DNA from 4 places in the Streptomyces sp. NPDC007875 genome. Region 1 is predicted to be linked to each of the others. Evidence: riboswitches for the same ligand, from Rfam matches in the RefSeq annotation. Region 1 holds a riboswitch; each other region holds the start of a gene.
What was found. Region 1 has a riboswitch for cobalamin ahead of metE (5-methyltetrahydropteroyltriglutamate--homocysteine S-methyltransferase). Riboswitches for the same ligand answer to the same signal wherever they lie in the genome.

Region 1 (5,789 bases):
GCTCGTCGCGGACACGCTCGCCGGGCCGCAACGGCTGGAGGCCAACGACTGCTTCCTGGTCCGCGCGGGCGTGAGATTCACCCTTCAGGACACCACGGGCAGCGAGGTCGTCGACTGCGACGGACTGGTCTCCCAAGCTCCCGGCAACGCGGCGCGGGTCGGGGGCGACGGTGAGCTGACGCAGATCGTGTCCAGCCGGTTCGCCTTCGACGCCGTGGCGGCCGAACCGCTCTTCGCGCTGCTGCCGCCGTTGTTCCGGCTGAGCCTGGACCACACCTCCAGCCGCCTCCTGCGCACCACGTTCGACCTCATCGCGAGTGAGAGCGCGGCAGGCGGGCTCGGTGGTGGCTTCATCATGAGCCGGCTGTCCGATGTGCTCTTCGTCCAGGCGCTACGGAGCTGTTGCGCCGATGTCGGAGGCGGCACCGTCGGCTGGATCGCCGCACTGCGAGACCCCCGGCTGGCCGTCGCCATGCGGGAGTTGCACGCGGACCTGGCCCATCCGTGGACGGTCGACGAACTCGCCCGCAAGGCGGGGATGTCACGCTCGGCGTTTGCCGCCTCGTTCAAGGAGAAAACGGGGGACACCCCGCTGGGCTACCTCACCTCATGGCGCATGTATCGGGTGAAGGTGCTGCTCCGGGAGACGCCGCTGAGCGTCCAGGAGATCGCGGTCAGGGTCGGCTACGACACCGGGAGTGCGCTGAGCCGTGCCTTTTCGGCCCGGGAGGGCGTCACGCCCGGGGCCTGGCGGAAGTCGATGGACCAGGCGCACCGTCGGCGTCCCCTGTCCGGCGCGACGGCCGCCTGACCACGTCCGGCGTCAGCGTTTGGCACCGGGGCCGGAGCGCGTGGCGCCCCGGCCCCGGCCGGTCGTCCGGGTCAGGATGCGGGCAGCTCACCGCGGACCGTACGGGCCGCGGTGACCAGGTTCCGCAGTGAGGAGCGGGTCTCGGGCCAGCCGCGGGTCTTCAGGCCGCAGTCGGGGTTGACCCACAGCCGCTCGGCGGGAATGGCCTTGAGGCCGGTGCGGAGCAGTTCGGCCGTCTCGTGCGCGCTGGGCACGCGTGGGGAGTGGATGTCGTACACGCCGGGCCCGGCCTCGCGCGGATAGCCATGGGCGGCGAGCTCGCGGGCCACCTGCATATGGGAGCGGGCGGCCTCCAGGCTGATGACATCGGCGTCGAGGTCGTCGATCGCCTGGACGATGTCCCCGAACTCGGCGTAGCACATATGGGTGTGGATCTGGGTGCCGGGCCGTACGCCGCCGGTGGTGAGGCGGAAGGCTTCGGTCGCCCAGGACAGATAGGCGGGCCGGTCCTCGGTGCGCAGCGGAAGGGTCTCGCGCAGGGCGGGTTCGTCCACCTGGATGACCGAGGTCCCGGCCGCCTCCAGGTCGTCGACCTCGTCGCGCAGGGCGAGGGCGACCTGGCGGGCGGTGTCGCCAAGGGGCTGGTCGTCGCGGACGAAGGACCAGGCGAGCATGGTGACCGGGCCGGTGAGCATGCCCTTGACCGGGCGTTCGGTGAGGGACTGGGCGTAGGCCGTCCAGCGCACCGTCATCGGCTCGGGGCGCGCGATGTCACCGGCCAGGATCGGCGGGCGGACGTAGCGGGTGCCGTAGGACTGCACCCAGCCGTGCTGCGTGGCGAGATAACCGGTGAGCTGCTCGGCGAAGTACTGGACCATGTCGTTGCGCTCGGCCTCGCCGTGCACGAGCACATCCAGGCCGGTCGCCTCCTGAAACGAGATCACCTCCTGGATCTCGTCCTTGATGCGCTCCTCGTACCCGGCCGTGTCGATCCGGCCGCCGCGCAGATCGGCGCGGGCGGCGCGCAGTTCGCCGGTCTGCGGGAAGGAGCCGATGGTGGTGGTCGGCAGCAGCGGCAGGCGGAGGTGGGCGCGCTGGGCCGCGGCGCGTTCGGCGTACGGCTGGGAGCGGCGGACGTCGGCCTCGGTGACCGCGCCGGTGCGGGCGCGGACGGCCGGGTCGCGGGTGATGGGGGAGTTGGCGCGGGAGGCGAGGGCGGCCCGGTTCGCGGCCAGTTCGGCGGTGATCGTGTCGGTGCCGCGGGCCAGGCCCTTGGCGAGGGTGACGATCTCCGTGGTCTTCTGCCGGGCGAAGGCCAGCCAGCGCAGGATCTGCGGTGCGATGTCCCGCTCGGCCGCCGCGTCGAGGGGGACGTGCAGCAGCGAGCAGGAGGCGGACACGTCGACCCGGTCGGCAAGACCCAGCAGGGTGCCGAGCCTGGCCAGGGACTTCTCCAGATCGTTGACCCAGATGTTGCGGCCGTTGACGACACCGGCGACCAGCCGCTTGCGGGGCAGCCCGCCGACGGCGGCCAGCGCGTCCAGATTCGCGGCGGCGGCGTCCGTGAAGTCCAGCGCCAGCCCCTCGACCGGTGCCTTGGCCAGCACGGGCAGGGCCTCGCCGAGGCGGTCGAAGTACGAGGCGACCAGCAGCTTCGGTCGGTCGGCGAGGGCGCCGAGATCGCGGTAGGCGCGGCCGGCTGCGTTCAGCTCGGCCGGCGTGCGGTCCTGGACCAGGGCGGGCTCATCGAGCTGCACCCACTCGGCACCGGCCGCCCGCAGATCGGCCAGGACCTCGGCGTACACCGGAAGCAGGCGGTCCAGGAGGGTGAGCGGCTCGAAGTCCGCGGGCGCGCCGGGGGCGGGCTTGGCGAGGAGGAGGTAGGTGACGGGCCCGACCAGGACCGGCCGCGCCGCCAGGCCGAGGCCGAGGGCTTCCGTCAGCTCCGCGACCTGCTTGGCGGAGTCGGCCATGAACACCGTGTCCGGACCCAGCTCCGGAACCAGGTAGTGGTAGTTGGTGTCGAACCACTTGGTCATCTCCAGCGGCGCGACGTCCTGTGTGCCCCGCGCCATCGCGAAGTAGCCGTCGAGCGGGTCGGTGGCGACGGCGTCCCGGTGGCGGTCGGGGATCGCGCCGACCATGACGGTGGTGTCCAGCACGTGGTCGTAGTACGAGAAGTCACCCGTGGGAACTTCGTCGATGCCCGCCCCGGCCAGTTGCCGCCAAGTGGTGCTGCGCAGTTCGGCGGCGGTGGCCCGGAGCGCGTCGGCGGTGACGCGGCCCTTCCAGTAGCCCTCGATCGCCTTCTTCAGTTCCCGGTTCGGGCCCTGGCGGGGGTAGCCGTACACGGTGGCCCGTGCTGCCGCGGCCGCGGACTTCGGTGTCACGGAGATCTCCTTCGCGAGATGAATCCCTGAGATCCCGGCGACGGGAGGAGAACGCGAAGGGTGACAGACCGGACGCCGCGACCTCGCGCGGCAAGCGCGCGGTCGTCCGACCGGTATGTACGCCGACCCGCCCTCGAGGTCACCGGGTGTCCGCGCACGAGTCGTCCGTACGCGGGCAGATGGCAGGTCTTCGGACTCACGGGCGCGTCCTCTTGGGGAGGACACCTAGTGGCCGTCGCTTCCCAGATCCCTCTACCGGACCCAGTGCGTATGACGGCGGTCGTTCCCGCTCACCGCTGCGGGGCAGTCCCGGATTCCCACCGGGTTCCCTCTTACGACGCGTCCCGCCTGGCGGACGGGGCGAACCAGCTGCACCCGCCAGCCTACGGGGCCGTCCGGCGGTGTGCAGGGATCGGTCCGGTATTCGGGAGGGTGAAGTGGAACACGCGATGCCCGAGGGTACGGCCGGTGCCGCCCGGGCCGTGCACCGGCCGCACCCTCGTCCATCAGCGAGATCAGGGGGTCAGCACGCGCCGGAGTCCGATCCGCCCGCCAGATTGACCGGGACGGTGACGAAGGAGAACTGGTTGCTGGCGCAGACGCCGGGGAAGGTCGTGCTGCTGGAGTTGTTGACGGTGACATCGGGCGCGTCGTCCGCGAGGGCGCCGCCCGCGCCGACGGCGAGGGACGCGGCGGTGAGGGCGAGCGTGGACAGGGCGGTCCGGATACGCATGGGAACTCCTTGCTGAGGATCTGCCGCCGGATATGACCGGCTTCGCATGCATGGTGCCCCTTTGGTGGGGCAACCGCGGCCCACCGTCCCCCCAATGGCGGAAGCCGCCCCCCGCGGCCGTCCGGCCGGCCCAGGGCGCGCGTCCGGTCATCCTCCGCCGCGCCGTCCGTCGTCCGCCGGTGCGGAGGGCGGGATCGTCGGTGGACGGCTCGGGTCGGGGACGCGGTCGGTGAAGCCTCCGGGGACCGAGCGGCACTGCTGCTCGCGGAAGCGGACCGGTGCCGTGCCCACTCGGCGGGCGAACAGCCTGCTGAAGTAGGCGGGATCGTCGTAGCCGACGCGGCGGGCGATGGCGGCCACCGGCAGTTCGGTGCCGACGAGGAGTTCCTTGGCGCGGCCCAGCCGGATCCCGAGGAGGTAGTCCTTGGGGCTGCACCCCGCGCCGCGCCGTACCGCGGTGCGCAGTTCGGCCGGTGTCATGCCGTGCCGGGCGGCGTGTTCGATCACCGAGAGCGGCTGGAAGGCGTCCCGGGCCAGGGCCTGGAGCACCGGATGTCCGTCGGCACCGGTGTCGGCGCGGACGCGGCGGAGGGCGACGAGGAGTTCATGGACGGCGGCGGCGGTCTCGACCTCCAGGAACGGATTGCCCTGGCGCGCGGCGCGGGCGATCCGGCCGATGGCCGTACGGGCGGTGGCGGTGTCGGTGAGCGCGACCACGGGGCCGTCAGCGTCGAGATAGCCCAGGTCGGCGTAGGCGGCGGTGGCCGGTCCTGTGAAGTCGACGAACGCCTCGTCCCATCCGGTGTCCGGGTCCGGGGCGTAGTGGTGGGTGACCCCGGGGGTGAGCCAGAGCAGCGCGGGCGCGGTGACGGTGCGGCGGCGGCCGTCCGGGCCGCGGAACCATCCGCGGCCCGCGCTGATGACCACCGCCACATGGTGGTCCAGGACGCGCGGGCCGACCACGGGCAGGGCGCCGTGCTGGAGGCCGACACCCAGACAGACCAGGCCGAGCCGGTGATGGGCCGGGCTGGGTGTGAAGTACCGCATCCAGGTGTGATACATCCGCGGTCCCCTCCGGCCGGCTGCGTCCCATCACTCGCCGATCTTCGTCCACGGACCGCCCGGCCGCCAAGGGGAGGGGGAGCCCGGCGGGGGAGAGGGGCTTACCAGAGGTGGGGGTGGCGGAGGGAGCGGGGCCGTGCGGAGGTGCGTCCGCGCTGCCCCGCTCCCTCCGCCGTGTCAGTCCAGCTGCTCCACGGTGAAGGAGTCGAGCGTGAACTCCGCGGTACCGCTGTCACCGGTCTTCCGCAGCCCCACCCACATCTCGCCGTCCGCGGGCGCGGTGACGGTGTAGCTGTGGGTGGCCCGCCCGGTGGCGGCGGACAGGGGAGTGCGCGCCAGCTCGCGCGGTCCGGGTTCGTCCACGGCCGTGATCCATGCGTACTGACCGGCCGCCTCGTTGGCGTACGTCAGGCGCACCCGGTAGCGCCGCCCCGGGCGGAAGCGGGCGGTGTGGGGCACGGTGCGGTAGACGAGGCCCGCGTTCTCGCCGCGTGACTTGAGGGACTGGCCGCCTTCGAGCACATCGTCGATCACCTTGCCGTTCCATCCGGCCTGGGTGAACGGGGCGTGCCGCTGGGCGATATGGGTGCGGGGGTCGGTCACCCCGCCCGCGTCGCCCTTGACGAACGGGCCCCAGCCCTGTGGCACCCGCTCGAAGTCCTCGTACACCAGGGTGCCGGGCTTGGTGGTGCGCTGGGCCCGCACCACCCGCAGCCGGTCGAAGCGGACCCTGGCACTGCCGCCGGCCACCGCCAGGGCGAGGGTGACCGGTCCGCCGCCGTCCGGGACGGTG
Region 2 (5,789 bases), on a different contig from region 1:
GCCGGTCGATCTTCTCCACCGAGTCCATCCAGCGGAAGCAGAACTCCGCCTTCTCCCTGATGGAGGGGATGTTCTCGACGGCGGCGAAGGCCGCGGCGCGGTCGTCAGGATCGGGGAGGTAGGTGTCCAGCAGCGTCAGATAGAACTGGACATGCACCGCCTCCTCGAAGAGCTGCCGCGACAGATACAGCCGCGCCTCGGGGGAGTTGATGTGCTTGTACAGCGTCAGCACCAGGTTGTTGGCCACGATCGAGTCGCCGGTCGCGAAGAAGGCGACCAGACGGCCGATCAGATGCTGCTCACCGGGGGAGAGCTTGGCGAGGTCGGTGACGTCGGAGTGGAGGTCGACCTCCTCCACGGTCCAGGTGTTCTTGATCGCGTCGCGGTAGCGGTCGTAGAACTCCGGGTACCGCATCGGCCGCAGGGTGAGTTCGAAGCCCGGGTCGAGCAGGTTCTTCTGGGACGTGGGGGACATTACTGGCAGGCCTCGCAGGACTCGGGGTTTTCCAGGGAGCAGGCGATCGCGTCGGCCTCGGCCGGAGCCTGCTGTACGGGGATGGGGGCAGGGGCGGGTGCGTTGGCCGCGGCGCCGCCGCCACGGGCGCTCTGGGCGATCCGGGTGGCCGGACGCGAGCGCAGGTAGTACGTGGTCTTGATGCCGCGCTTCCAGGCGTACGCGTACATCGAGCTGAGCTTGCCGATGGTCGGCGAGGCCATGAAGAGGTTCAGCGACTGGCTCTGGTCGAGGTACGGGGTGCGGGCCGCCGCCATCTCGATCAGGGCGCGCTGCGGGATCTCCCACGCGGTGCGGTACAGGTCCCGTACGTCCGCGGGCACCCAGGAGAACTCCTGGACCGAGCCGTTGGACTCGCGCAGCGCCTCGCGGGTCTGGGCGTCCCAGACGCCCAGCTTCTTGAGGTCGTCCACCAGATACGAGTTGACCTGGAGGAACTCCCCGCTGAGCGTTTCGCGCTTGAAGAGGTTGGAGACCTGCGGCTCGATGCACTCGTAGACGCCCGCGATGGAGGCGATGGTCGCGGTCGGCGCGATCGCCAGCAGCAGCGAGTTCCGCATCCCGGACTTCGCCATCCGGGTGCGCAGCGCCTCCCAGCGCTCCGGCCAGGTGGCCACCGCGTCCGTGTAGTGGTCCGGGTGCAGCACACCGCGCGCGGTGCGGGTCTCGGACCAGGCCGGGTGCGGGCCGTGGCGCTCGGCGAGCTCGCAGGACGCCTCGTACGCGGCGAGCATGATGCGCTCGGAGATCCGGGTGGAGAGCGCCTTGGCCTCGGGCGAGTCGAACGGCAGCCGCAGCCGGAAGAAGACGTCCTGCAGCCCCATCAGGCCCAGGCCCACCGGCCGCCAGCGGGAGTTGGAGGCCCCGGCCTCGTCCGTCGGGTAGAAGTTGATGTCCACCACGCGGTCGAGGAAGGTCACGGCGGTGTGGACGGTGGCGTCGAGGCGCTCCCAGTCCAGCTGCCCGTCCTCGTCCAGGTGCGCGGCGAGGTTGACCGAGCCGAGGTTGCACACGGCGGTCTCGCCGTCGTTGGTGACCTCCAGGATCTCGGTGCACAGGTTCGAGGAGTGGACGACCCTGCCGGGCTCGGCGGTCTGGTTGGCGGTGCGGTTGGCGGCGTCCTTGAAGGTCATCCAGCCGTTGCCGGTCTGCGCGAGGGTGCGCATCATCCGGGCGTACAGCTGCCGCGCCGGGACCTGCTTGACCGCCCGCCCCTCGGCCTCGGCCTTCCGGTACGCGGCGTCGAACTCATCGCCCCACAGGTCCACCAGATCGGGCGCGTCGACCGGGGAGAACAGCGACCAGTCGGCGTCCGCCTCGACCCGGCGCATGAACTCGTCCGGGATCCAGTGGGCGATGTTGAGGTTGTGGGTGCGGCGGGCCTCCTCGCCCGTGTTGTCCCGCAGCTCCAGGAACTCCTCGAGGTCCGCGTGCCAGGTCTCCAGATAGACGCAGGCCGCGCCCTTGCGCCGGCCGCCCTGGTTGACGGCGGCCACCGAGGCGTCGAGTGTGCGCAGGAACGGCACGATGCCGTTGGAGTGCCCGTTGGTGCCCCGGATCAGCGAACCGCGCGCCCGAATACGGGAGTAGGACAGGCCGATGCCGCCCGCGTGCTTCGACAGCCGTGCCACCTGGTGGTAGCGGTTGTAGATCGAGTCCAGCTCGTCCAGCGGCGAGTCCAGCAGATAGCAGGACGACATCTGCGGATGCCGGGTGCCGGAGTTGAACAGCGTGGGGGAGCTGGGCAGATACGACAGCGTGCTGGTCAGCCGGTACAGCTCGGCCACATCGTCCAGCGCCCGCTCCGAGAGGTCCTCGGCGAGCCCGCAGGCCACCCGCAGCAGGAAGTGCTGCGGGGTCTCGATCACCTGACGGGTGATCGGGTGGCGCAGCAGATAGCGGCTGTAGAGGGTGCGCAGTCCGAAGTAGCCGAAGCGCTTGTCGGCGCCGTCGGCCAGGGCCCGCTCCACCAGCGCGTCCAGCCGTGCGGCGTGGGCGGCGGCGAACTTGGCGGTGGAGTCGGCCAGCAGGCCCTCACGGTGGCCCACCTGGACGGATGTGGAGAAGGAGACCGCGCCCTGCCCGGCCGCCTCCTCCGTGATGGTGAGCGCCAGCAGTCGCGCGGCCAGCCGCGAGTACTCCGGCTCCTCGGCGATCAGCCCGGCCGCCGCCTCGGTCGCCAGGCCGCGCAACTCCGCCTCGTCCGAGCCGGGATGGCGGCCGCGCAGGGCGGCGGCCGCGACCTTGCCGGGGTCGGTGGCGGGCAAGTCGGCGGTGAGTCCGGTAAGCGTCCGTAGCAGGGCGGTTCCGGGCGCGTCGTGCGCTGCCTGAGAAACCGCCTGCTCTGAAACCGGATCTGCGGGCGCGATGGTCACTGAGGTGCTCTCCCTCGCTCGGCCGGGGCCACGAGGGGAGGCGCGATGGGCGCGTACGGGCATGCCGATGCCGCACTCCTCGTACGCCAGGCACACCACGCAGCGTCCATCGGCCCAACCCTCGAGGCCGGGGGACGTGTTCACACAGGGCCGTCGGCAGGTGCTCGGACTTACGGGCACGCCGCATAAGCGCACACGTACACCGTTGCGGGACAGTTCCGGATTCCCACCGGATTCCCCTGCGGCGACAGCGAGGACGAGCATACATCTTGTGTCGACCGACGCACGCACCCCCATATCTTGTGTCGTGAGGTGCGGAGTTTCGCATGAATGTGCTAATGCGTTCCGGAGGTGGCCCGTGACCTGGGGCCCGTGGCAGCCCGCAGCCGGGCGCGCACACAAGCCCGTGACCCGTCGCGCACGCGAGCCCATGGCCCAGGGCGCACGCCGCCGGTCGTCACAGCTCCACCGTGAACGCCCACAGGGTGAGGTCCAACTCGGCTATCGGCGACCAGTCGCGCTCCGGGGCCCGCACGAACCCCAGCCGCTCGTACAGCCGGTGGGCGGCGGTCATGGACTGCTGGCTGCTGATCACGATCCGCCGCAGCCCCAGCGCGCGCCCCCGGTCCAGGCAGGCGCGCACCAGCGCCTCGGCCGCCCCGCGCCGCCGCGACTCCGCCCGCACGGCCAGCATCCGGAACTCGCCCTCGCCAGGCCGGGCCAGCTCCGCATACGCGCCGCCGTACACCGCGAACGCCACGGCCCCCAGCACCTCGTCACTCGCCGCGTCCGCCGCGACCAGCAGCTCGGCCTCGGCGGCCCGGCGCCGGGCGTCGCGCAGGGTGGTGAGATATGGATCACTGTCGCCGAAGTCCAGGAGCCCGTCACCGAGATACACCTGCGCGGTGAGCTCCCCGATCCCGTCCAGCTCCTCGTCCCGCGCGCGCCTGATCGTGATGTCCATGGCCGCAGTCTGCCGCACACCACTGACAATCGGGCCGCCATGCCGTCACTCGCCGGTCTTCGCCGTCACTGGACGGCGGTGTTGATCACTCCGGTGGAGCCCGCGCGCTTGTTGGCGGCGTCGGCTTCCTGATAGGTGAAATAGCGCCGGACCGTGCCGTCCGGCAGCGTCAACTCATAGACGACAACGGGTCGCGGGCCACGTGTCCCTCCGCCGCAGTTGCAGGCCATGGCTGCCGTTCCTTTCCCTCGAGTCCAGTACGGGTCGGTGTCAGTCCAGCCACCGCGAGGCGACCCCGGCGAGGTAGGAGAGCGTCAGGGCGGTGGCCGGGAGGTGGAACCACGCGGTGGTGTGCAGCAAGGAGGCGTAGACGGCGATGGCGCCGGCCACCCAGGTGCTGGTGCACCAGCCGCAGTTGACGAGGTAGGAGGGCCGGGAGTCGTCGCCGAAGCGGTCGGCGACCCAGGTTCTGAACTCCGCCGCCAGCGTGTCCTTGGTGATGAAGCGGGTGATACGGCAGGTGGTGCCGAGGGCGAGGAGGAACGCGGCGAGGCTCATCGGATCGATCCCTCCCCGGGTGGTCCCGCACGGGTTGGCACTGCCGATGTCACTCATTAGAGGCACGGTGGAGGACGGCAGGCCATACTCCGGCCGCGCGTTCCCCCGAATAGCGGAGCGCTTGTCATACAAGCTCGCCGCCAGGCGCGCCCAGATGCGCCAAACGAGTGATGGCAGCCCCGGAACCTTGAGCGATGGGGGCGGGCGTGGATAACTGGAAACGTGCCACCGAGGGTGCCCCATACCTCATAGGCCATCCAGGAGCCGGGCGTTCGTCCCGTAGCTCCGCTCTCACCCGGCGCATCGCTCCCGCGCTCTGACCGGCCGCCCGGCGGCTTTCCGTTCCTCCGGTGCCGGCCTGCCTCGACCGCGCGGCGACGACGAGGCGTTGACCAGCGGCTTGCCCACGACATCGGCATGCCGTCGGCGCGTATCACCCGAACCCTTCCCGGGAGGACCAACCATGACCTCGACCGCTCTCGCGACCGCCGCCCCCACCGCGGCCAACTGGCCCCCGTCGCAGGTGGGGCCGCCGTTGCTGCTGTCCGTGGTGCCCAACTCGGGCCCCGCCGCCGGTGGGAACCTCGTCCAGCTCAACGGGCAGAACCTGCGCAACGTCATCAGCGTGACCTTCGGCGGCGTGCCCGCGCAGATCGTCAGCCAGAGCAGTTCCGGTGGCGGCGGCTGGGATGGTGACTGGGGCGGCGGCTGGGGTGGCGGTGGCTGGCCCGGAGGCGGCGGCTGGCCGGGCAATCCCACCAACGACATCGTCGTGGTGATAGCCCCGCCGCACGCGCCCGGGCCCGTCCAGGTCCTGGTCACCACCACCGCCGGCACCAGCAACAGCCAGCCGTACACCTACGTGGCGCCGACGCCGCCCACCGCCTTCTCCATCACCCCGACCGTGGGACCGACCACCGGCGGCACCCTGTACGTGATCACGGGCACCAATCTGACCGGGGTCACCAGTGTCACCTTCGGCGCGAACCCCTCGGCGATCCTGACCATCAACCCGGGCGGGACCAGCCTGATCGGCATCACCCCGGCAGGCCCGCCCGCGGGCGGCAACGTCACCGTCACGCTGAGCGGCCCGGGCGGCAGCACCACTGTCCCCGGCGGTTTCACCTACTTCGTCGCGCCGCCCGCCCCGGTGCCCACCAACATCACGCCCAACACCGGACCTATCGCCGGCGGCACCGCGTTCACCATCAACGGCACCAACCTCGGCAGCGTGCTGGGCGTGCTGTTCAACGGCGTCCCCGCCACCGGTGTGACCGCCACCGCCACCACGGTCACCGGCACCACCCCGGCCGGGGTGCCCGGCACCGCGACCGTCACGCTGGTGACGGCCTTCGGGACCGTCACCGTCCCCGGCGGG
Region 3 (5,789 bases), on a different contig from region 1:
CAGAGCGCGCGCCGCCGCGATGCGCTCCCGCAGGGCGTCCTCGTCCGTCGCCCAGCGCGCCGCGAACCCCTCGGGGTCCTCGTCGTAGGCCAGCCGCCGCCGCACCACCTCGACTCGCTCGTCGGTGTCCCGGGACGCCGCGACCTCCACTGTGAGACCGAAGCGGTCCAGCAACTGCGGCCGCAGCTCGCCCTCTTCCGGGTTCATGGTGCCCACAAGGAGGAAGCGCGCCGCATGCCGCACGGAGACCCCCTCGCGCTCCACGTAGGAGGCGCCCATGGCGGCCGCGTCGAGCAGCAGGTCGATCAGATGGTCGTGGAGCAGGTTGACCTCGTCGACGTAGAGCACCCCGCGGTGGGCGTCCGCGAGCAGTCCGGGCTCGAACGCCTTCACCCCGTCCGACAGCGCCCGCTCGATGTCGAGGGCGCCGACCAGGCGGTCCTCGGAGGCGCCCACGGGCAGTTCGACCATCCGCGCGGGGCGCGCCTCTCCGGTGTCCGGTTCATGGGGCCCGTCCGGGCAGGACGGGTCGGGCGCGGCCGGATCGCAGGAGAACCGGCACCCGGCCACCACGTCGACCGGGGGCAGCAGCGCCGCGATCGCTCTTACGGCGGTGCTCTTGGCCGTGCCCTTCTCCCCGCGCACCAGGACGCCGCCCACGGCGGGTGAGACGGCGTTGAGGAGCAGGGCGAGCCGCAGACCGTCCATGCCGACGATCGCGCTGAAGGGGTAGGTGGTGGTCACGCGGCGGTACCTCCTGGTGTGCGTGGGCGTCGCGGTCCGGTGTCGGTGTGGGTGTCGGGGTTCATCGCGACGTCCCCCCTGGCGCCCCCGGAGGGACGAACGGCAGCCCCTCCGGGACGCCCTTCTCGATGAGCCGCAGCAGTGCGTCGGTGTCGGCGTGTTCCTCGATCAGGTCGCCGAGCCGGTCGAGTTGCTCCTCGCGCAGCTCGCCGAAGCGGGTGTCCGGCGCCGGTACGAATGCCCGGCCCGCCGCGGCGGCCACCCGGCGCAGAAACGCCCGCCGGAAGCCGTCGCTCTCCAGCGAGCCGTGCCAGTGGGTGCCCCACACCGAGCCCACCCGGCAGCCGTCCAGGAAGGGCTCCTCGGCCCCGTCGAGCAGCTCGGCGACCCCGTGGTGGATCTCGTAGCCCTCCACCCGCTCGCCGAGCGCCTCGCCCACCGGCCGGGCCAGGGTCTTCTCCGCCGCGAACCGCACCCGCACCGGCAGCAGTCCGAGCCCGGCGACCGTCCCGGCCTTCGACTCGACCTCGTCCTCGATGCGCTCCCCGAGCACCTGGAAGCCGCCGCAGACGCCCAGCACCGGACGGCCCTCGGCGGCCCGCCGGGCGATCGCGTCGGCGAGCCCGCGCTCACGCAGCCACTCCAGCGCCCTTACGGTGCCCCGGGTGCCCGGCAGCACCACCAGATCGGCGTCGGCCAGCTCCTCCGGCCGGTCCACGAACCGCACGATCACGCCCGGTTCGGCCGCCAGCGCGTCCACGTCCGTGAAGTTGGACATCAGCGGCACGGCGGCCACCGCGATCCGCAGGACGTCCGCGCCGTAAGGGGGCGCCACGACGCTCTCCCGCACCGTGCCGCGCAGCGACATCCGAAGTCCGTCCTCCTCGTCGATCCCCAGCCCGTGGGCGAACGGGAGCACACCGACGGTCGGGCGCCCGGTGAGGTCGCGCAGCATGTCCAGACCGGGCTCCAGAAGGCTCACATCGCCGCGGAACTTGTTCACCAGATAGGCGGCCACATGCCGTTGGTCCGCCGCCGACAGCAGCGCGGTGGTGCCGAAGAAGGACGCGAAGACGCCACCGCGGTCGATGTCGCCGACCACCACGACCGGAAGCCCGGCGGCGCGCGCCAGCCCCATGTTGACGATGTCGGTGCGGCGCAGGTTGATCTCGGCCGGGCTGCCCGCGCCCTCGCAGATCACCGCGTCATGGGTGCGCCGCAGCTCCTCCAGGCACTCCGTGACGGTCCCCAGCAGCGCCTCCCGCCCCGAGGCCCGCGTGCGCCCGGGGGAGGCCGCGTCCGACGGCGGGTTCGCCGTGGGCCCCGACCGCCCGAAGTACCCGCGCGCGCTCAGCTCGCCCACCGGCTTGCCCAGCAACACCACTTGGCTGCTGCGGTCGCTGCCCGGCTTCAGCAGGACCGGGTTCATCAGCGCGCTCGGCTCGACGCGCGCTGCGGCGGCCTGCATGGCCTGCGCCCGCCCGATCTCCGCCCCCTCCCGGGTGACGAAGGAGTTGAGCGACATGTTCTGCGCCTTGAAGGGGGCCACGCTGACGCCCTGACGGGCGAGCCACCGGCAGATCCCGGCCGTCACGACGCTCTTGCCCGCGTCGGAGGTCGTGCCCGCGACGAGCAGCCCCCCGCCCCGCGCCCCGGAACCGTTGGTGCCGCCCTTACCGCGTATCCCGCTCATCCACCGCCCCTTCCCAAGGCCTGAGGCCGCCCCGTCAACGCCCTCAGGACCGGCCGGGCCGCCACGGACACCCCGAGTGCCAGGACGCCGACGCGCCGCGACAGCCGTATCGCCCGCTCGATGTCGGCCGACTCCACCGGCCGCCCGCCGGAGTTGAGTACCGGCCGGTGCTCGGCCCGGCCGCCGTAGGTGAGGGTGCCGCCCAGCCGCACCCCGAGCGCGCCCGCGAACGACGCTTCCACGGGGCCCGCGTTGGGGCTCGGGTGGCGCCGGCCGTCGCGCCGCCAAGCGCGCCGTGCACCGCGCGGATCGGGGCCCGCGAGTGTCGCCAGGGCCGCCGTAAGGCGGGCACCGGGCCAGCCGGCCACATCGTCCAGACGGGCCGCCGCCCAGCCGAACCGCCGGTAGCGCGGCGACTTGTGGCCCACCATGGCGTCCAGGGTGTTGACGGCGCGGAAGCCGATGAGTCCCGGTACGCCGCCCACGGCGCCCCACACCAGCGCGCCCACGACGGCGTCGGAGGTGTTCTCGGCGACCGATTCGACGACCGCGCGGGCGATCTGCGGTCCGTCCAGCGCCTGAGGATCGCGGCCGCACAGATGCGGCAGCCGCTCCCGGGCGACCTCCAAGTCCCCCGTGGCCAGGGCTCCGCCGACGGCCCGTGCCTCACGGCCCAGCGTCGTACCGCCCAACACGGCCCAGGTGGCGGCGGCGGTCAGCGCGGCCTCCGCGCCACCGCGCCCGCCGAGGGCCCGTACGGCGCGGGTCAGCAGCGCGGCACCGGCGGCCGCGCCGCCCGCGCACAACGCGGTGTGCAGGGCCCCGTAACCGCGGTGGTCCCGCCACAGCCGGCGCTCGGCGGCCGCGGCGGCGCGCCCGAACGCGGCGACCGGATGGCCGCGGCGCGGATCGCCGGTGGCGAGATCACCGAGGAAGCCGAGGGCCGCGCCGCACGCGAACGAGGCGTGATCGGCACGCATTCGTCAGGCCGCCGTCACGCCTCGGCGCGGCGGCACATGACCAAAGGGGCCAGGGGGGCCGAAGGGGCCGGAAGAGCCAGGGCGGACAGAGGAGACTGGCGGCGTGGCGGTGCCGGGCATGGCGGTATGTCCTCACTCAGGGTCCGCGCCCTGGTTCGACTGACCGGCGGTGAAAGTCTCCTGGCTCCCGGATCCGCGCCCCTCCCGGTCTTCCAGCCCCGCGTACGGAAGGAACCGCACGGTCGAGCCGTGACCCCATACAGGCGATGGGAGAGTGCTCCCCGGTGACAGTGGCGGGACCGCGCCGGATTCTCACCGGCTTCCTCTCCTGCCGCCGTTTGGCTCGGGAAGTCCACCATGGGCCGCGAATGGCCGTCAACTCGCATATGACCCATGACGCCCGAGTGTGCCGAGCCCCACAGACGGCGGCCGCACACGAGGCGGCCGCCGGACGGTCGGCGCTGGTCAGCGCCACCATCCGGCGGCCGGTGGGTCGATGAGGACGCGAGCCTCAGGCGACGATCAGATAGATGCCGTACGCCACGGCCGCGGCGCACAGCGCGAAGCAGGTGTATGCGCCGGTGCGCGCGAGCGCGGAGGCGCCGACCGCGCCACCGGACACGGCTGCCGCGCCGCCCTGCTCCGGCGCCGCCTTACGGGACGTCCCGAGGATGCCCAGGGTGAAGACGCCCACCATGCCGACGGTCACCGCGAGGCTGACGCCGAAGACCTGGCCGAGTGCCGCCCAGTCGATGCTCATGTTCCGTGGCTCCTTAGCGGGTGGTGCTGCTCGCGGCGGCGGGGGTGGGGGTCTGGTCGAGGGTGTGCTCGGCGATGCCGCTCTCAGGGGCGGCCTCGGCCGCGCTCTCGGGGGCGGAGGGCTTCGTACCCGCGGGCGGTGGGGCCACGGACCGCAGGGCGGCCGTGACGGCGCCCACCGGCTCGTGTGCGCCGACCTCGTTGACGTTGGTGTGGTCCACGGGCTTGCGGCGCGACAGCGCCCAGATCGCCCCGCAGGCCAGGACGGCGAGCACGGCCACCGCCGTGATCCCCGCGTTGCCCTGGTCGGCCAGCAGCGCGGCGCCGCCCGCCACCAGGCCCGCGGCCGGGAGGGTCAGCACCCAGGCGGCCACCATGCGGCCGGCGGTCGACCAGCGCACCACCGCGCCCTTACGGCCGACACCCGCACCCATGACGGCGCCGGAGCAGACCTGGGTGGTGGACAGCGCGAAGCCGATGTGGGAGGAGGCGAGGATGACGGTCGCGGCGCCGGTCTGGGCGGCGAAGCCCTGCGGCGGCTGGATGTCGGTGATGCCCTTGCCCATGGTGCGGATGATGCGCCAGCCGCCCAGGTAGGTGCCGAGCGCGATGGCCAGGCCCGCCGAGACGATGACCCACAGCGGCGGGTCGGAGTCGGGCGCCACCACGCCCCCGGTGACCAGCGCCAGGGTGATCACGCCCATCGTCTTCTGGGCGTCGTTGGTGCCGTGGGCCAGGGAGACCAGGGCGGCCGAGGCGATCTGCCCCGCGCGGTAGCCCTTCGCGGTGTCCTCCGAGGAGCGGCCGCGGCCGAGCCGGTAGGTGAGCCGGGTGGCGGCCAGCGTGGCGATGCCGGCCACGACCGGCGCGGCGACGGCGGGTATCAGGACCTTCATGACGATCGCGTCGCCGTTGACCCCGTCCAGGCCGACGGAGACCACCGTGGCGCCGATCAGGCCGCCGAACAGGGCGTGCGAGGAGCTGGAGGGGAGTCCGGCGAGCCAGGTCACCAGATTCCACAGGATCGCCCCGACCAGTCCCGCGAAGATCACTTCTGGTCGGATACCGGAGCCCTCGTCGATGATCCCGCCGGAGATGGTCTTGGCCACCTCCACGGACAGGAACGCGCCGACGAGATTGAGGACGGCCGACATCGCCACCGCCACCCTGGGACCGAGTGCTCCCGTGGAGATGGTGGTGGCCATGGCGTTAGCCGTGTCGTGGAAGCCGTTTGTGAAGTCGAACACCAAGGCCGTGACGATCACGATCCCGATGAGAAGCGTGATGTGTTCCATACACCCGGTCAATCAGTTCGAAGGTCGTTAGTGGCACGGTGAACGTAAGGAGGCAGGGTGAACGGAAGATGAACTGAGCAGGGCATCAGGGTGACGTGGTTGCGGGAGTGCTAAAGCCTGATGAATTCAAGCCTACTTTCCTATGTCGTACGGGGGTTGGGCCTCGGCCGAGGACTACTGGAGGAGGCCCCGGGACCGGCCCCGCGGCCGCCCGCCGTTCACCCTCGTCCACCCGCACGGGGGCGGGTGCCCACGAGGCGCGGTCGTAGACATGCGCCGCGCCCGTTCCGGTCCCGCCATCGCCCGGCCGCCGGACGC
Region 4 (5,789 bases), on a different contig from region 1:
GGACGCCATCATGTTGCGGACGGCGGCGACGCCGCGGACGACCTTCGACTCGACATGGATATGCGGATCGTCCCCGCCCATACACCCTCCCTGCCCCAGCGACTTCATGGGCCGGAGATGCTCCCGGCCGCCCGCGGACCGCAGGAGGAGTCTGCCATGTGCCCGGTGCGCCACCGCCCGTCCGCCCGCCGGTTCAGGTCGCGGTCGCGGCCGCCGCCGCACGGCCCGCGGCGCGGCCCGAGAACAGGCAGCCGCCGAGGAAGGTGCCCTCCAGGGAGCGGTAGCCGTGCACTCCCCCGCCGCCGAAGCCCGAGACCTCACCGGCCGCGTACAGGCCGGTGATCGGGTTGCCGGAGGCGTCCAGGACCCGGCCGGTGAGGTCGGTCTGGAGGCCGCCGAGGGTCTTACGGGTGAGGATGTTGAGGCGCACGGCGATCAGCGGTCCGGCGGACGGGTCCAGGATCCGGTGCGCGGAGGCGGTGCGGCTGAGCGTGTCCCCGGGGTAGGCGAGCGCGTTACGGATGCCCATGACCTGGACGTCCTTGGTGTACGGGTTGGCGATCTCGCGGTCGCGGGCCTCGATCTGCCGGGTGAGGTCCGCCAGGTCGATCAAGTGGTCGCCGGTCATCTTGTTCATGCCCGCGACCAGTTGAGGCAGGGAGGTGGCGACGACGAAGTCCTCGCCCTTGTCCCGGAACCGCTGGATCGGCTCGGGCGTCTGCCAGATGCGGGAGAGGAGCTGCAGGACGTCCTTGTTGGTCAGGTCCGGGTTCTGCTCGGAGCCCGAGAGCGCGAACTCCTTGGCGATGATCTTCTGGGTGGTGACGAACCAGGAGTAGTCATAGCCGGTGGCGGTGATCGTTCCGAGGGTGTGCAGGGTGTCGTAGCCCGGGATGTCGGGGGTGGAGAAGCGCTTGCCCTTCGCGTCGAACCACATCGACGAGGGGCCCGGCAGAATGCGGATGCCATGGCCCGGCCAGATCGGGTCGTAGTTTCTGAGGCCCTCCGTGTAGTGCCACATGCGGTCGGGGTTGACGATCCGTCCGCCCGCCTTCTCGGTGATCGCGAGCATGCGGCCGTCCACATACGCCGGGACGCCGGTGACCATGAACTTCGGCGGTGAGCCGAGCCGGTCGGGCCAGTTCCGCCGTACCAGATCGTGGTTGGCGCCGATACCGCCCGAGGTGACGATCACCACCGGGGCGTTGAATTCGAAGTGGCCCACCACGGTGCGCGAGGTGGGCTTGCCGCGGGCGGCGTCGCTCGGCTCCAGGATCGCACCGCTCACCCCCGTGACGGCACCGCCGGTGACCACCAGATCGTCCACCCGGTGCCGGAACTTGAAGGTCACCCGCCCGTCCTTCGCGGCCGCGCGCACCTTCTTCTCGAACGGCTCGACCACGGCCGGACCGGTGCCCCAGGTGACATGGAAACGCGGCACCGAGTTGCCGTGCCCGTCCGCGAGGCCGCCGCCGCGCTCGGCCCAGCCGACGATCGGGAACCACTGCACGCCGAGCCCGTGCAGCCAGGACCGCTTCTCTCCGGCCGCGAAGTCCACGTACGCCTCGGCCCATTTGCGGGCCCAGTAGTCCTGGCCGGCGGGATCGGAGACGCCGCGGTCGAAGCCGGCCGTGCCGAGCCAGTCCTGCCAGGCCAGTTCATGGGTGTCCTTGATACCCATCAGCCGCTGTTCCTCGGAGTCGACGAAGAACAGGCCGCCGAAGGACCAGAACGCCTGGCCGCCGAGGTTGCTCTCGGGCTCCTGGTCGAGGAGGAGCACCTTGCGTCCCGCGGCCGCCAGTTCCGCCGTGGCGACCAGCCCGGCGAGCCCGCCGCCGACCACGATGGCGTCCACGTCCGAGGACGCCCCGGAGGCGGCGAACGCCGGACCCGCCGCCTGGGCGAGCGCGACGCCGGCGAGCACACCGCCCGCCGCCGTCAGGGCGCGGCGGCGGCTGATCCCGGCAAGCGAGGCGGAATTCTCTGTGGAGTTCTCCATGGGCTGCCTTCCGGAAGGGGGTTCGGAGGGTCCGGGAGATGCGAAGGGGGTTGCCGCGACGGCAACATGTTACCGACGGTAGCCCACAGGGTGCGGGGCCGCCAGACTCCTGCTCCCAATGAGCAACTCCCGGAAGCCATAGGTGACTTCGGCCGGTCAGCGCCCACCGGATGACGGCTCGGGCGAGGCACGCCGCCGTGGTGAGAAGGCGTACAGATCGAGGATGTCGGGCAGCGGTGCCACACCGGGGCCGCCCGCCGTGACCCAGGCCACGATGTCCTCCGTCGCGTCCGCGTCGTTGACCAGGCCGAGCCATACCGGCCTGCCCCCGGCGGCACGTCCGGCCGCCGATGGCTGCACCACGATCACATTGGCCTGATCGCAGACGTCCAGGCACGCGGAGACGCGGACGGGCGCCTCCTCACCGAGCCGCGCGATCTGCGCCGCATGGTCGATTCCGGTCACCTTGGGGCTGCCGCAGCAGCAGTCCCGGCATACGGTCACCCGGCACGGCACCGGGTCGGTCGGCCTGACAGGCATGGCGCACCACCCTCCTCCGGGGAAGTCCGCCCCGGTTTCCGTCGAGGAGGCGACCGCGTGAGTCTCCTGGCTCTCGGGTCGATGCTCGTCCCGGCCTTCCCACCCGCACGTGTACGGGCAGTGGCCTCTTCGGGATCCGCTCGCCGATCACAGTGGCGGCACCGCGCCGGATTCACACCGGCTTCCTCGTTCCGCCGTCGCCTTTGTCGCCCGGCATCATCGCATCCCGGACACCGCCGCACCATGTGGCCCCCGCGCTCCCCAGAGCCACGGGCGGCTCGAGGTCAGTTGCGGCGGGCCGCCGCCCCCGCGAGGATTTCGCCCAGGCCCTGGCGGGTGGCCGCCAGCACCACACGGTCGTGCGGGCGCAGGACATAGCCGGGGTGCAGATCCCACACCAGGGCGGGCTCCTGGGTGGCGCCGTCGTAGGGAGGCGCCGCGGCGAGGTCGCGTTGCCGGTCGGCGGGTTCCGCCGCGTCCAGCGCTATCACCCGCCAGGCACCCGGTGCGAACGCCTCGGCGACGGTCCGTCCCTCCAGTTGCGGATGCCCGGCGACATGCAGGGCGGCGAAGAGCAGCACCCGGCGCTCGACCGGTATGGCACCGAGGATCTGACGCCCCATCATCGCCCCGGCGAACGCCGGGGCCGCCAGGCTGGAGACGCTGCGGCTGCGGGTGAGGGCCCGTGGATGGGCCGCGCGCAGCGTGCGGTAGACGGCGGTGGCGAAGCGGTCGTCGTACAGGCGCAGTGCCACCCGCAGCCGAGGCTTGACCGAGCGGGCGTACAGCGTCGCCTCCAGGTTGGTGGTGTCGACGCTGGTCAGGGCGAGCAGGGAGTGTGCCCGCTGGATCTTGGCGGCCTCCAGAACACCCTCCTGGGTGACATCGCCGATGACCGTCGGCACCCCCAGCCTGCGGGCAAGCGGGATGCCGCGCGCCCCGGGGTCCTCTTCCACGCACACCACGGGGATGTCCATCTCCCGGAGTCTGGCCAGGACCCGGGTGCCGACCTTGCCGAGCCCGAGCAGCACAACGTGGCCGGAGAGGCCGCGCGGAGGGCGGCGCAGCGCTGAGGCGGTGCGGAAGGTGCCCAGCGCTTCGAGCGCGGCGGCCACCAGGACGGGCAGCATCAGCAGCCCGGTCAGCCCGGACAGCAGTTGGAGGACCTTGCGTCCGGTCGGCTCGTCGAGCGCCGGGTCGTCGATCGCCAGCACGTCCAGCACCGTGAGGTAGGCGGCGCGGAGCAGACCGGCTCCGGTGAGCTGCCAGGAGGCGATGGTGAGGGCGAGCACGGCGATCGCCATTCCGGCGACGGACCAGCGCAGCCGGCGGGAGAACAGTGAGGCGAGGGGCAGTCTGCGGGTGCCTAGCCGCCGTGGCGGCAGCGGTGAGCCGGTGGCGGAGACGGCCTCGAGCACCACCGTGTCGCGCCCGGTGGCGGCGGCCACCTCCTCGTCTCCGGGCAGCAGCTTGGGCCCTTCGTCCCCGCTGCTGTCGGAGCCCTCGCTGCCGCCGGGGTCGCTGGTGGTGGACGAGAGCAGGGCGAGGGTGCACAGCCCGGGGCGGGCGACCTCGTCGGGGCCGGGTGGGGTGCGCTCGGCCGCGCGCAGCAGCAGCCCGTCGGCCTGGAGCACTTTGCTGGTGCCCGCGACGGCGGTGGCCGCCAGGGCCGGGGCCGCGGTGTCGGCGTCCGACAGTACGGTGGTGGTGGCGTCCAGCTCCGCCGGGTCCATACCGGGATCGGCCACCCGCGCCGCCTCGTCGAGGAGTTCCTCCAGATGCTGGCCGAGCTTGCGGTTGTAGAGCCGGATCACCAGCCGCAGCCGGGGGTTGAGGCGGCGGGCGCGGAGGGCGGCGTGGATGTTGGCCTCGTCGTCGTCATGGACCAGGGCGAGCGCCGTGGCATGCTCCACACCCGCCTCGGTCAGCACCTCTTCGTCCAGCGCCGGGACCTCCATGACCCGCACTCCCTCCTCCGGAGCGGGGTCGTCCGGGGTCTGCCGGGGCAGCGGGACCCGTCCGACGGCCGCGCTGAACCGGCCGAAGAGCGCGGAGGTACGGCCACCCGGCCGCCATCCCGCCACCTGCTGCCCGGCCGGATCCGCCAAGGGGGCGCCGCCGGGGATGACGACCGTCACCCGTGCCCGGTAGACGTCATGGAGCTCGGCGGCGAGGCGGTGGGCGAGCGCGTCGTCACCGCAGACGACCATGTGGGCCGTCGCCGAAGGGGACGGCGGGTCGGAGGTGGAGGTGGAGAACACGACGGCGAAGCCCCCCGTTGGTCCGTGATGCCGTGGGTCATCCGGGCGGGGTACGGTGGCCGCGGTCTCCGGCGGCCGGCACCCGCGCGCCGGCGGTCATGATCAGACCGTACCTGGTGGGCCGCCCAAGGGAGTTGGGCACCGGGGGCGGGCGGCCGGGCGCCCCATGTGCTCACTCCCCGGGGGCTCCGCAGCGCGCACAGCGAGCGAAGGGCGCGGTGTCCTGGATCGCGCCGCAGTCGGCGCAGACCCGATCCAGCCAGCAGGCGGACTCCCCGCCCTCGGGGTCGGCGGGACCCGGGGTCGGGGCCGGGTTCGGGGCCGGGGCCGGGTTCACCTTCTCCCGGTTCGCCGTCTCCCGGTCCGGGTCGCCGGGTCGAGCCGTGCCGCTCATCGTGTGCGCCTCCCTGTCCGGACCGTACGCGGGTCCATCCGCCGACCCTCCACCCGTGGCTCCGTCCCGGGAAGCGGCCCAGCCATAGATCCGATCTCTCAGGCACCAATAACCCTTGACGGGGCGTAATGACGCCCAACCCCTCCCCAGTTATCGGATGACTCGGTAACGTATCCGCCTCGGGAGGCAACAATGCCGAGATCTTACCGACGCTCCGCTGTGGCAATTCTGCTCTGCGGCGTCCTGGCCATGACGCTCTTCAACACCGGGCCCGCGCAGGCGAAGGACTCCGCCTGGACCGTGCGCGGCCCCTCACCCCACTCCGGTCCCCTCGCGCAGTTGCGGCTCGACGGAGCCTCGGGAGCGCTGACGCTCCAGGTGTCCCGGGGCGGACGGACGGTGGTCGAGCCCTCGCCCGTGGGCATCGTCACCGAACGGGCGGATCTGTCGCACGGGCTGCGCTATCTGGGGCGCCACGACCGCACCGTCGTGGAGCGCTACCGGTCGACGGTCGGCAAGCAGCGCTCGCGCACGGCGCGGATGACCGAGACCCGCTTCCGGTTCCGGGGCAGCGGAAGCGCCCGGCTGGACCTCG

Region 2: another riboswitch for cobalamin. It lies ahead of ACFYOY_RS02450 (ribonucleoside-diphosphate reductase subunit alpha); the one in region 1 lies ahead of metE (5-methyltetrahydropteroyltriglutamate--homocysteine S-methyltransferase).
Region 3: another riboswitch for cobalamin. It lies ahead of ACFYOY_RS09630 (cobalamin biosynthesis protein); the one in region 1 lies ahead of metE (5-methyltetrahydropteroyltriglutamate--homocysteine S-methyltransferase).
Region 4: another riboswitch for cobalamin. It lies ahead of ACFYOY_RS28730 ((2Fe-2S) ferredoxin domain-containing protein); the one in region 1 lies ahead of metE (5-methyltetrahydropteroyltriglutamate--homocysteine S-methyltransferase).

The regions. Positions count from the first base shown of each region.
Region 1 is NZ_JBIADZ010000009.1:244,477-250,265, forward strand. It holds gene ACFYOY_RS20930 (AraC family transcriptional regulator) at 1-811, shown strand, start outside; gene metE (5-methyltetrahydropteroyltriglutamate--homocysteine S-methyltransferase) at 883-3,201, opposite strand; cobalamin riboswitch at 3,365-3,586, opposite strand; gene ACFYOY_RS20940 (hypothetical protein) at 3,725-3,934, opposite strand; gene ACFYOY_RS20945 (AraC family transcriptional regulator) at 4,082-4,996, opposite strand; gene ACFYOY_RS20950 (endo-alpha-N-acetylgalactosaminidase family protein) at 5,174-5,789, opposite strand, start outside.
Region 2 is NZ_JBIADZ010000001.1:572,139-577,927, reverse strand. It holds gene ACFYOY_RS02455 (ribonucleotide-diphosphate reductase subunit beta) at 1-475, opposite strand, end outside; gene ACFYOY_RS02450 (ribonucleoside-diphosphate reductase subunit alpha) at 475-2,889, opposite strand; cobalamin riboswitch at 3,027-3,187, opposite strand; gene ACFYOY_RS02445 (GNAT family N-acetyltransferase) at 3,347-3,853, opposite strand; gene ACFYOY_RS02440 (hypothetical protein) at 3,919-4,083, opposite strand; gene ACFYOY_RS02435 (hypothetical protein) at 4,124-4,411, opposite strand; gene ACFYOY_RS02430 (IPT/TIG domain-containing protein) at 4,875-5,789, shown strand, end outside.
Region 3 is NZ_JBIADZ010000004.1:67,259-73,047, reverse strand. It holds gene ACFYOY_RS09640 (putative cobaltochelatase) at 1-744, opposite strand, end outside; gene ACFYOY_RS09635 (cobyric acid synthase) at 806-2,437, opposite strand; gene ACFYOY_RS09630 (cobalamin biosynthesis protein) at 2,434-3,417, opposite strand; cobalamin riboswitch at 3,591-3,744, opposite strand; gene ACFYOY_RS09625 (hypothetical protein) at 3,929-4,177, opposite strand; gene ACFYOY_RS09620 (inorganic phosphate transporter) at 4,191-5,471, opposite strand.
Region 4 is NZ_JBIADZ010000015.1:150,820-156,608, forward strand. It holds gene ACFYOY_RS28720 (hypothetical protein) at 1-81, opposite strand, end outside; gene ACFYOY_RS28725 (FAD-binding dehydrogenase) at 194-1,999, opposite strand; gene ACFYOY_RS28730 ((2Fe-2S) ferredoxin domain-containing protein) at 2,156-2,539, opposite strand; cobalamin riboswitch at 2,599-2,730, opposite strand; gene ACFYOY_RS28735 (NAD-binding protein) at 2,824-4,749, opposite strand; gene ACFYOY_RS28740 (hypothetical protein) at 4,973-5,194, opposite strand; gene ACFYOY_RS28745 (glycoside hydrolase family 97 catalytic domain-containing protein) at 5,387-5,789, shown strand, end outside.